Regions from separate parts of the Klebsiella sp. MISC125 genome, predicted to be linked through region 1. Evidence: predicted binding sites of a transcription regulator. Region 1 holds the regulator's gene; each other region holds the start of a gene.
What was found. Region 1 encodes Fur, which represses iron uptake genes when iron is present. Its sites were predicted from a motif close to ATAATAATGAGAACNACTATCAA; they were not measured.

Region 1 (2,203 bases):
ACTACGCTGAATACTTCTGTGATGCGCTGGGTACCATTCGCGACATCATCGAACCGCGCGGCGCCACTATCGTTGGTCACTGGCCGACTGCTGGATATCATTTCGAAGCATCTAAAGGTCTGGCAGATGATGACCACTTCGTGGGTCTGGCCATCGACGAAGACCGTCAGCCAGAACTGACTAACGAACGCGTGGAAAAATGGGTAAAACAGATTTCTGAAGAGCTGCACCTCGAAGAAATCAAGAATGCCTGAGTCTAAACGGCGTTATCGTCAGATTTCGCCGAATTAATAGATAAAAGCAATCAAAGTTATAGCTACAAGTTTTTAACTTTTAATCACATATCTGTACAATGTCCTCTGATTTAACGAGGTCACGTGAAGCACTTTGTAGCCAGTGCCTCGTTTTTGACAGCATACAAGGCCCGATGCTTGCAGTTTTCATTTCACCATGGCAGTTCTATAATGAGACGCATTACATCGGGTGATTCTCTGTATTACTTCCGCTGATGGAAGTAGATCGTTTAGCAACAGGACAGATTCCGCATGACTGACAACAATACCGCATTAAAGAAGGCTGGCCTGAAAGTAACACTTCCACGATTAAAAATCCTGGAAGTCCTGCAGGAACCGGATAACCATCATGTCAGTGCGGAAGACTTATATAAACGCCTGATTGATATGGGTGAAGAGATTGGCCTGGCCACCGTCTACCGCGTACTGAACCAGTTCGACGACGCCGGCATCGTCACTCGTCATAATTTCGAAGGTGGTAAATCCGTTTTCGAACTGACGCAGCAGCATCATCATGATCACCTGATTTGCCTCGATTGCGGCAAAGTGATCGAATTTAGCGATGACTCAATTGAAGCTCGTCAGCGTGAGATTGCCTCCCGACACGGTATTCGCCTCACCAACCACAGCCTGTACCTGTACGGTCACTGTGCAGAAGGCGATTGCCGCGAAGATGAACATGCCCACGACGCGGTGGAAAAGTAATTCCCCGTTGCGTAAGCAGCAAAAAGCCAACCTGATGGTTGGCTTTTTTTATGGCTACGAAAAGTAAAAATCAGGGTTTCGTGTTGTTGCTACGAATCTCTTTCCAAATCTGGTCACAGCGCGACTGTACAGCCTGATCGTTACCGGTTTTACGCGCCTGGATACATTGCTGGTAATCCAGTACTCGCACGCTTTCCTGGGTGGCGAACTGCTGATGCTGCTTCTCTTGCTTCAGAACGTCTAATACGCTCTGGCAGGCTTCGACTTTATCTGGGTTACCTTCAGCAGTATTAATACAGGCGCTGTAGGCATCTTTTAACTTTGAATCCTCTTTCGGCGCTGGCGACTGCGTGCAGGCAACCAGACCTGCCGCCATAATAGCGACAAGCAATAGCTTCTTCATAATCGACCTCGGGAAATTGCGGCAGGCTCATGCCCGCCGCACTGGCATCAGAAAATGGTGAATGGAGCAATAACCATGAACTTCACGTCGCGCTCATCCTGGAAGATGTTGCCGTAGCCGCCGCTCCAGCTTGGGATATCGGAGTGGTTGTCGTATTGAGTAAAGTGCAGTTTAAACAGCGTACCCTTCGCACGTCCTTCCTGTACGGTGTACATCGCATCCAGGCTGTAGGCTGACTCTTCCAGACGTTTGTCAGGGTTGTAGTAAGCATCAGGAGAAGACATTTTTCCTGGTTTTGCATCCCATGCATAAACGTAGGACGCGCCGAAGGCCCAACCCGGCATATTCCAGTTCTTCATGTCATACATCGCCCCGAAGAACACCGCTTTTTCACCGTTGGCGTTGAAGTCAGAGCGGTTATCCCACCAGACATCGAGACGACCGTTAGATGAGGCGTAAGTCGGCGTCATACGTTGCAGGAAGTAGCCCTGCTGACCATCGGCTTTAACCCAGGTTCCTTCCAGGCGCAGGTCGAGAACATCGGCAACTTTATAGCCAAAGGTCAATGCCTGCAGCCAGGCGGTACCATCATAAATATCGTTCGCCCCGCCGTTACTGACTTTATCGCGAGTACCGTAGAACTGGTAGCTGGTGTTTAGCGGCGTGCCTGCGATATCAAATTTGTAGCTGGCCTTAGCGAAATACTGGTCGATGTAACCCTGTGCCTGGCCAAATGCGGCTTCCAGCACGAGGTCATTTTTAAAATCATACTTGGCGCCGAGAGAGTGGAGATAATCAACCT
Region 2 (2,203 bases), 140 kb from region 1:
GCTGAAAGGGGCCATATGACGAACTAACGGCAGCAGCTCTTCCTGAACCGCCAGCCAGAACGCTTCATTGCAGGGAAGCTCTTCGCCGCGATGCTGGTTATCAATCACGTCAATCAGCAGATAAACCGCCTGCGGGAGCCGCTTTTCGCGGGTTAACCCCGCCAGCGGTGACCATATCGGCATGCTTTCGGCCCAGAACTGGCCATCAAGCAGAATCGCCAGAGGGCGCTCTTGCGGATTCGCATCACCGGTAGCGTAAACCCAGATCCGTCGCGTATTGCCCAGGCGCTGGCTCTGCCACTCAATGCAGACCGGCGGCTGATAAGGTTCATCGCGCAGCGCCCAGCCCGGTTGTTCCGGGGCTTCAGGCAGCTCCAGCGCAGACACCGCATGACCGCGGCCGCCCTTCCAGCTTTGCGGATTGAGCGGGTCGGAGATCGCGCGCGGCAGCAGTTTGCGCCAGCCTTCACGCAGCAGCGTACGGTCCGGGCTATCGCCGTTAAAAAGCTCAGGGGAAAAATCGTTATCGCGCTCGGAGGGAACAAAACAGTAGCTCCCGCGCCAGGTGGGTGAGAGCGTGGTTTGCCAGAACCAGGCATCGGTACCGGGAACGCGTTGCAGCGTCTGCGGCAGCGAATTTTTATGATGATCGGTGACGCCGGTGATGTAAATCCATACCCGCTGGATCGTCGAGGAGGCCTCGCTGCCCGCCGGGTCTCGCCACCAGAACGTCACCCGATACGCGTCGTCAACGGCCTCAATCTGCGGACCGGAGATACTTCGCCACCAGTCGTCACTTCCTGTCTTTTGCATTCCTTTTTTAACCTTATGTTTATCGTGACATTTATCAACAAACGTATCAATAAACGTAATATTTATTGATAATATTATTGATAACTATTTTCATTTGCAATAGCGTATTAGCGCGCTGTGGGAAGCGCGTCTTTCAAAATTAAACATGTCAGAGATGGCTTATTTAGAGCCAGGACAGCAGGCGTCATTGTTGCCGGCAGTTTGAACACGGACAGCGCGGAGAACCCGGAGCGTACATAGAGTACGCGAGGAGTACGAGCACTGCCCAGGTCCAAACTGGCAAATAAAATAGCCTGCTGCCGGGTTCTTAGTCAGCGACGGAGTGCCTGTGCCCTCTACTGGCAACATTGATACCGCCTCCCCTCCCGACGGGAAAGGGCTTTTGGGGAAGGTGGCGACGAAAAGCAGGATTTACAATGAATAACAGGATCAAATCCCTGGCCTTGCTGGTCAATCTGGGAATCTATGGGGCTGCTTTTCCGCTGAGCGCGGCGGAAACCTCCTCTGATAGCAAAGCCGCAACCGCTGACGAAACCATGGTCGTTACCGCCGCCGAACAGAACCTTCAGGCTCCGGGCGTCTCAACCATCACCGCCGATGAAATCCGTAAACGTCCGCCTGCGCGCGATGTATCTGAAATTATCCGCACCATGCCGGGCGTTAACCTGACCGGCAACTCCACCAGCGGCCAGCGCGGCAACAACCGCCAGATTGATATTCGCGGTATGGGCCCGGAAAACACTTTGATCCTGATTGACGGCAAACCCGTCACCAGCCGCAACTCCGTGCGCCAGGGCTGGCGCGGTGAGCGCGATACCCGCGGCGATACCGGCTGGGTTCCGCCAGAAATGATCGAACGCATTGAAGTCCTGCGCGGCCCGGCTGCCGCACGCTACGGTAACGGCGCGGCAGGCGGTGTCGTGAATATCATCACCAAAAAAGGCGGCGATGAGTGGCACGGTTCATGGGACACATATTTCAATGTACCAGAACATAAAGATGAAGGTTCCACCAAACGAACCAATTTTAGTCTTAATGGGCCGATGGGTGGGGATTTCAGCTTCCGGTTGTACGGCAACCTAGATAAAACCCAAGCCGACGCATGGGATATCAACCAAGGGCATCAATCTGCACGAGCAGGAACTTATTCCACTACACTCCCTGCTGGGCGAGAAGGTGTGATTAATAAAGATATCAATGGTTCCGTCCGTTGGGATTTCGCTCCAATGCAGTCTCTAGAGTTTGAGGCTGGCTATAGTCGCCAGGGCAATCTGTACGCGGGAGATACCCAGAACACTAACTCTGACGCGTATACTCGCTCCAAATACGGCGATGAAACAAATCGTATGTATCGCCAAAACTATTCTTTGACATGGAATGGTGGCTGGAA
Region 3 (2,203 bases), 620 kb from region 1:
TGTCGTTATAAGCCCAATCAGGGGCGGTGCTATGAGAACGGTCGTAGTGGTTTTTGCTGCCATCGGTATTCCAGCGCGGCAGACCACCCCATGTTGGGCTATTCACGTCGATACGCTGATATTCGTAGCCAGCGGATAAGCTGGTTGAGGTTCCGAGGTCAGCATCAAGAATGCCGGAGAAGAAGGTTTTTTCGCTGTTATAACGATCGAGCCACGAGTCGTTATTTTGATAGCCCGCGATAATACGCGCACGCACGTTGCCGTCTTCGGTCAGCGGGCTTTGCATATCAGCAACATAGCGCTGCTTGTTCCAGCTACCGTACTCCGCAGAGACATTGCCTTTAAACTCGCGGCTGGTGGCGTGTTTACGAATCATGTTGATTGACGCGGCCGGGTTGCCCGTACCTGTCAGCAGGCCATTGGCGCCACGCACGACTTCCACTCGCTCGAAGAGCGCCATATCGGTAAGGGCGTCACCCAGATTCCAGCGGGATTCAAACCAGGTCGGAATACCATCGACCATGTAGTTGTCAATTTGAAAGCCGCGAGAGTAGTAGCTGGTGCGATCTGAGTCTGCCTGGCTGCTGCTGATCCCGGTCGTGTGATCCATCACGTCGCCAAGGGTTTGCAACTGCTGATCCTGCATCCGTTGCTCGGTGATAATGCTGACCGATTGTGGGATATCGCGCTGTGCCATTTCCATCTTGGTCCCGGCAGAGGTGGTTTTGACGCTGTAATCCTGCTCTTGAGCACTGGAAGCGGTATCTGTGGAACCTTCTACAATGAGAGTTTCTTCGGACTTACTGGCAGCTTGGCCGAGGTCAGGAAAGAGCGCCAGCGCTATGCCCATAGCAAGCAGAGATGGCGCAATACGCCCATCCCGGGTGTTGGTGGAGAGAGACATCATAAACCCTTGATCATATGATAATTATTATTCGCCGAGGCTCTGTGACCGCGGTCGATCGAAAGCGCGCTGCATTCAATGTGAATACAAATGAGAAATATACGCATTAATATTTAATATGTAAACAGAGGTAAAATATGTGTGCTGAATGATTTTGGGTGGGCTAGTGAAAATGGCGAACATGCGAAATGATTAATCAGTCAGCAGCTAAGTCCTTTGTCGCGTAAGAAAAAACGCTTTCAGGTTGAAAGAGTGGGAGTAACTCGCTCATACTCTTAAGCGAATCCTGTGCATCCGCGTTTATCTGCAGGGGCAGGCCAGAGCACGGTATAAAAATTAATAAGGAATCAGTCATGGCAGAAGAAACGATTTTCAGCAAAATCATTCGCCGGGAGATCCCGTCGGATATTGTTTATCAGGACGAGCTGGTCACCGCTTTTCGCGATATCTCCCCGCAGGCGCCGACCCATATTCTGATCATTCCTAATATCCTGATTCCAACCGTCAACGATGTGACTACGGAGCATGAACTGGCTCTTGGCCGGATGATGACCGTTGCGGCGAAAATTGCCCGCGACGAGGGGCTTGCCGACGATGGCTACCGCCTGATCGTCAATTGCAATCGCCACGGGGGTCAGGAGGTCTACCATATCCACATGCATCTGCTGGGCGGGCGTCCATTAGGTCCAATGCTGGCCCACAAAGGTTAATACCCATGCGCGCAGCCCATTTCGGCGCACTTCTGGCCGCGACGCTCCTGGCTGGATGCAGTTCGCATCCGGAAATACCGGTCAGCGATCAGCAAAGTCTGGTTATGGAATCTAACGTGCTGGCGGCGGGGATTAGCGCTGAAGTACCGACGGTGACCGCCTCAGAGATACAAGCGACGGCGACCACAAGATTATTTAATGAGCGCCAGGTACCGGTGACCGTGCATTATCGCTTTTTCTGGTATGACGCCAGAGGGCTGGAGATGCATCCACTTGAGCCGGCGCGCAGCATAACGGTTCCCGCGCACTCCTCGGTCACGCTTTACGGCAGCGCCAATATTCTGGGGGCGCACAAGGCCCGACTTTATCTTTATCTGTAAGAGGTCATCGTAATGATTAAAATGTGTCGCTATGCACTTGTTACCGCACTGGCGATATTCCTTGCCGGGTGCGTAGGGCCAGGTCAGCAGCCCGCTCCCGTTGAGGAAGCACAGCCAAAACCGCAGCAGCCTGTTCAGCCGCAGCCGACTGTGCCAAGTATTCCTGTGATACCTACGCAGCCAGGCCCAATTGAACATGGCGAGGAGCC
Region 4 (2,203 bases), 2.8 Mb from region 1:
CTTGCCACTCTACGGCCCCGTAATCCCCGCCAGCAGTGACTGATTTTCGATACGCTAAAAACCCTGGATTCACATGCTCTTTAAAGTATTCCCTGACCTCCTGATTAAGTGATTTCATCTCCTCATGATCGAGCGTTCGCTTTTCAATGAGATTCAGTGCGTGTGCGCTGCAGGCCAGAGCCGATGCGCTGGAAGGTAACCTGTTCAAAATGAGCTCCTGGACGGGGCGTATCACATGATACTGAATTAAGTATTGCAGGGATTACGCCACTTCGGCTCGGGCCAGGAAAATCGGGATAAACGCAACGTGAAATCGTGATTGTGCAAAATTTAATCTCACGGCGATATTATTGGCATGTTTTACTCCTGAAGGCGCAAAACGATGCAGGAAAGGGCTTCCGCCGCATGCTTTGCGGCGGTGCAGGCTGCCCTGCGGTGGGGCAGAAGGTTAGTCGAGCTGGGAAATCTCCATTGCCGCGCGGTCAATCACGCCGATAATTTGCTTCAATTGCGCTTCGGTAATTTCCTGCTGATTGACTCTTAAATCCAGTACCGCTTTGAAGTTTTCCAGCGCGCGCTTCATCTGCGGGTTTTTACGCAGTTCACAGCCCACCATGCGGGCCTGTAGCCTGGCCTGGATATGCTCCAGATGTTCCTGGTTTTCAGCATGCAGCTGGCTGCCCTCGGCGGTAATAGCGATTTTTTTGCGCCCGTTCTCGTCGGCAACGCTGATCAAACCCTGGTCCTGAAGGAGGTCGAGCGTCGGGTAGATAACGCCGGGACTCGGGCTGTAGTTACCCTGGGTCAGGGTTTCAATCTCTTTGATTAGCTCGTAACCGTGGCTGGCGTTGCGGGTGAGGATATCCAGAATAACCAGACGCAGCTCGCCGTGACCAAAGAAGCGCTGACGGCGTCCGCCACCTCCGCCTCTGCGGCCATGTTCGCTATGTTCGCTATGTTCACCGTGGCGTCCACGTGGCCCACGTCCTTCTTCGTGATGATGTCTCATGTTTTGTTCCTGTGTTGTTTTGATATATCTAATTTATATCTAAAAAATATTTCATGGCAACTCTGTAATCAATTTATTTTTTATAATGTTGATATTTAAAGGTTTATTTTGGTTTTTTGACTTTTGTGGCGTTTTGTTATGCTTATATCAAAAAATGCTTGCATTCTTTTTTAATGGCAATCATTATCATTTGCAAGATTTTTAGATATATCTATTTACTGTTCACGAAGGCGACTGAAAATGACAACGACAAATCAACCTAAATATCCGCAACGCGTGCGTAACGAGCTGCGTTTTCGTGAGTTAACCGTGCTGCGCATCGAGCGTATCGGTCGCGCTTTCCAGCGCATCGTGCTGGGTGGAGAGGCGCTGAATGGCTTTGTTTCCCAGGGGTTTGACGACCATACCAAGCTCTTTTTCCCCGAAGCAGGATCTGCGTTTACCCCGCCAGAGGTGACGGATGAAGGCATTAACTGGGGCGAGGGCGTGCGTCCGGCGACCCGCGACTATACGCCGTTGTACGATGCTGAACGTCATGAGCTGGCGTACGACTTCTTTATTCACGATGGCGGTATCGCCAGCAGCTGGGCGCTGGCGGCGAAAGTCGGTGATAAGCTGGTGATCGGCGGTCCGCGTGGTTCGCTGGTGGTGCCGGAGGATTACGCCTGGCAATTGTACGTCACCGATGAGTCCGGAATGCCCGCGCTGCGCCGCCGTCTGTTAGGGTTACAGCTGCTCCCGACGCGCCCGCAGGTGACGGCGATTGTGACCATTGGCGATGAGTCTTACAAAGATTATCTGGCGGATCTCAACGGCTTTAATATTGAGTGGGTGGTGGGGCATAACTCATCTGCCGTGGCTGAGCGCCTGGCGCAGGTGGTGGTTCCGGCGGAAGACTATTTTATCTGGGTGACCGGGGAAGGGGCGGTGGTGAAATCGCTGCTGGCGCGCTTTGAAGGTGAAGAGATTGACCCGCAGCTGGTGCGTTCTCAGGCCTATTGGCACAGTAAGTAAGCGCGGAGAAAACCCGGGTTGCGGCTGACGCCTTACCCGGGCTACGAAAGAGAATTGCGCGGTGGTTTTCCCGGAGGCGATGCTGCGCATCTGTCCGGGCCACCGTCCCGCAGGGCGTTCTGTTAGCTGCGTTATTTCTGCGCCAGCGCTTTAAATACCATTGCCACCGCGTGGGCGCCG

Region 2: the regulator Fur is predicted to act here: its motif matches at 885-907, upstream of fes (enterochelin esterase).
Region 3: the regulator Fur is predicted to act here: its motif matches at 989-1,011, upstream of fhuE (ferric-rhodotorulic acid/ferric-coprogen receptor FhuE).
Region 4: the regulator Fur is predicted to act here: its motif matches at 1,177-1,199, upstream of ACMYSL_RS03835 (siderophore-interacting protein).

Annotation. Positions count from the first base shown of each region.
Region 1 is NZ_CP180448.1:4,319,844-4,322,046, forward strand. Features, by position in the region: gene fldA (flavodoxin FldA) at 1-254, shown strand, start outside; gene fur (ferric iron uptake transcriptional regulator) at 546-998, shown strand; gene chiQ (ChiQ/YbfN family lipoprotein) at 1,069-1,401, opposite strand; gene chiP (chitoporin ChiP) at 1,449-2,203, opposite strand, start outside.
Region 2 is NZ_CP180448.1:4,457,470-4,459,672, forward strand. Features, by position in the region: gene fes (enterochelin esterase) at 1-813, opposite strand, end outside; gene ACMYSL_RS21015 (TonB-dependent siderophore receptor) at 1,230-2,203, shown strand, end outside.
Region 3 is NZ_CP180448.1:3,703,756-3,705,958, reverse strand. Features, by position in the region: gene fhuE (ferric-rhodotorulic acid/ferric-coprogen receptor FhuE) at 1-904, opposite strand, end outside; gene hinT (purine nucleoside phosphoramidase) at 1,258-1,614, shown strand; gene ACMYSL_RS17580 (YcfL family protein) at 1,620-1,994, shown strand; gene lpoB (penicillin-binding protein activator LpoB) at 2,016-2,203, shown strand, end outside.
Region 4 is NZ_CP180448.1:798,655-800,857, forward strand. Features, by position in the region: gene ygjG (putrescine aminotransferase) at 1-208, opposite strand, end outside; gene ACMYSL_RS03830 (PadR family transcriptional regulator) at 449-1,009, opposite strand; gene ACMYSL_RS03835 (siderophore-interacting protein) at 1,250-2,023, shown strand; gene ACMYSL_RS03840 (glycerone kinase) at 2,155-2,203, opposite strand, start outside.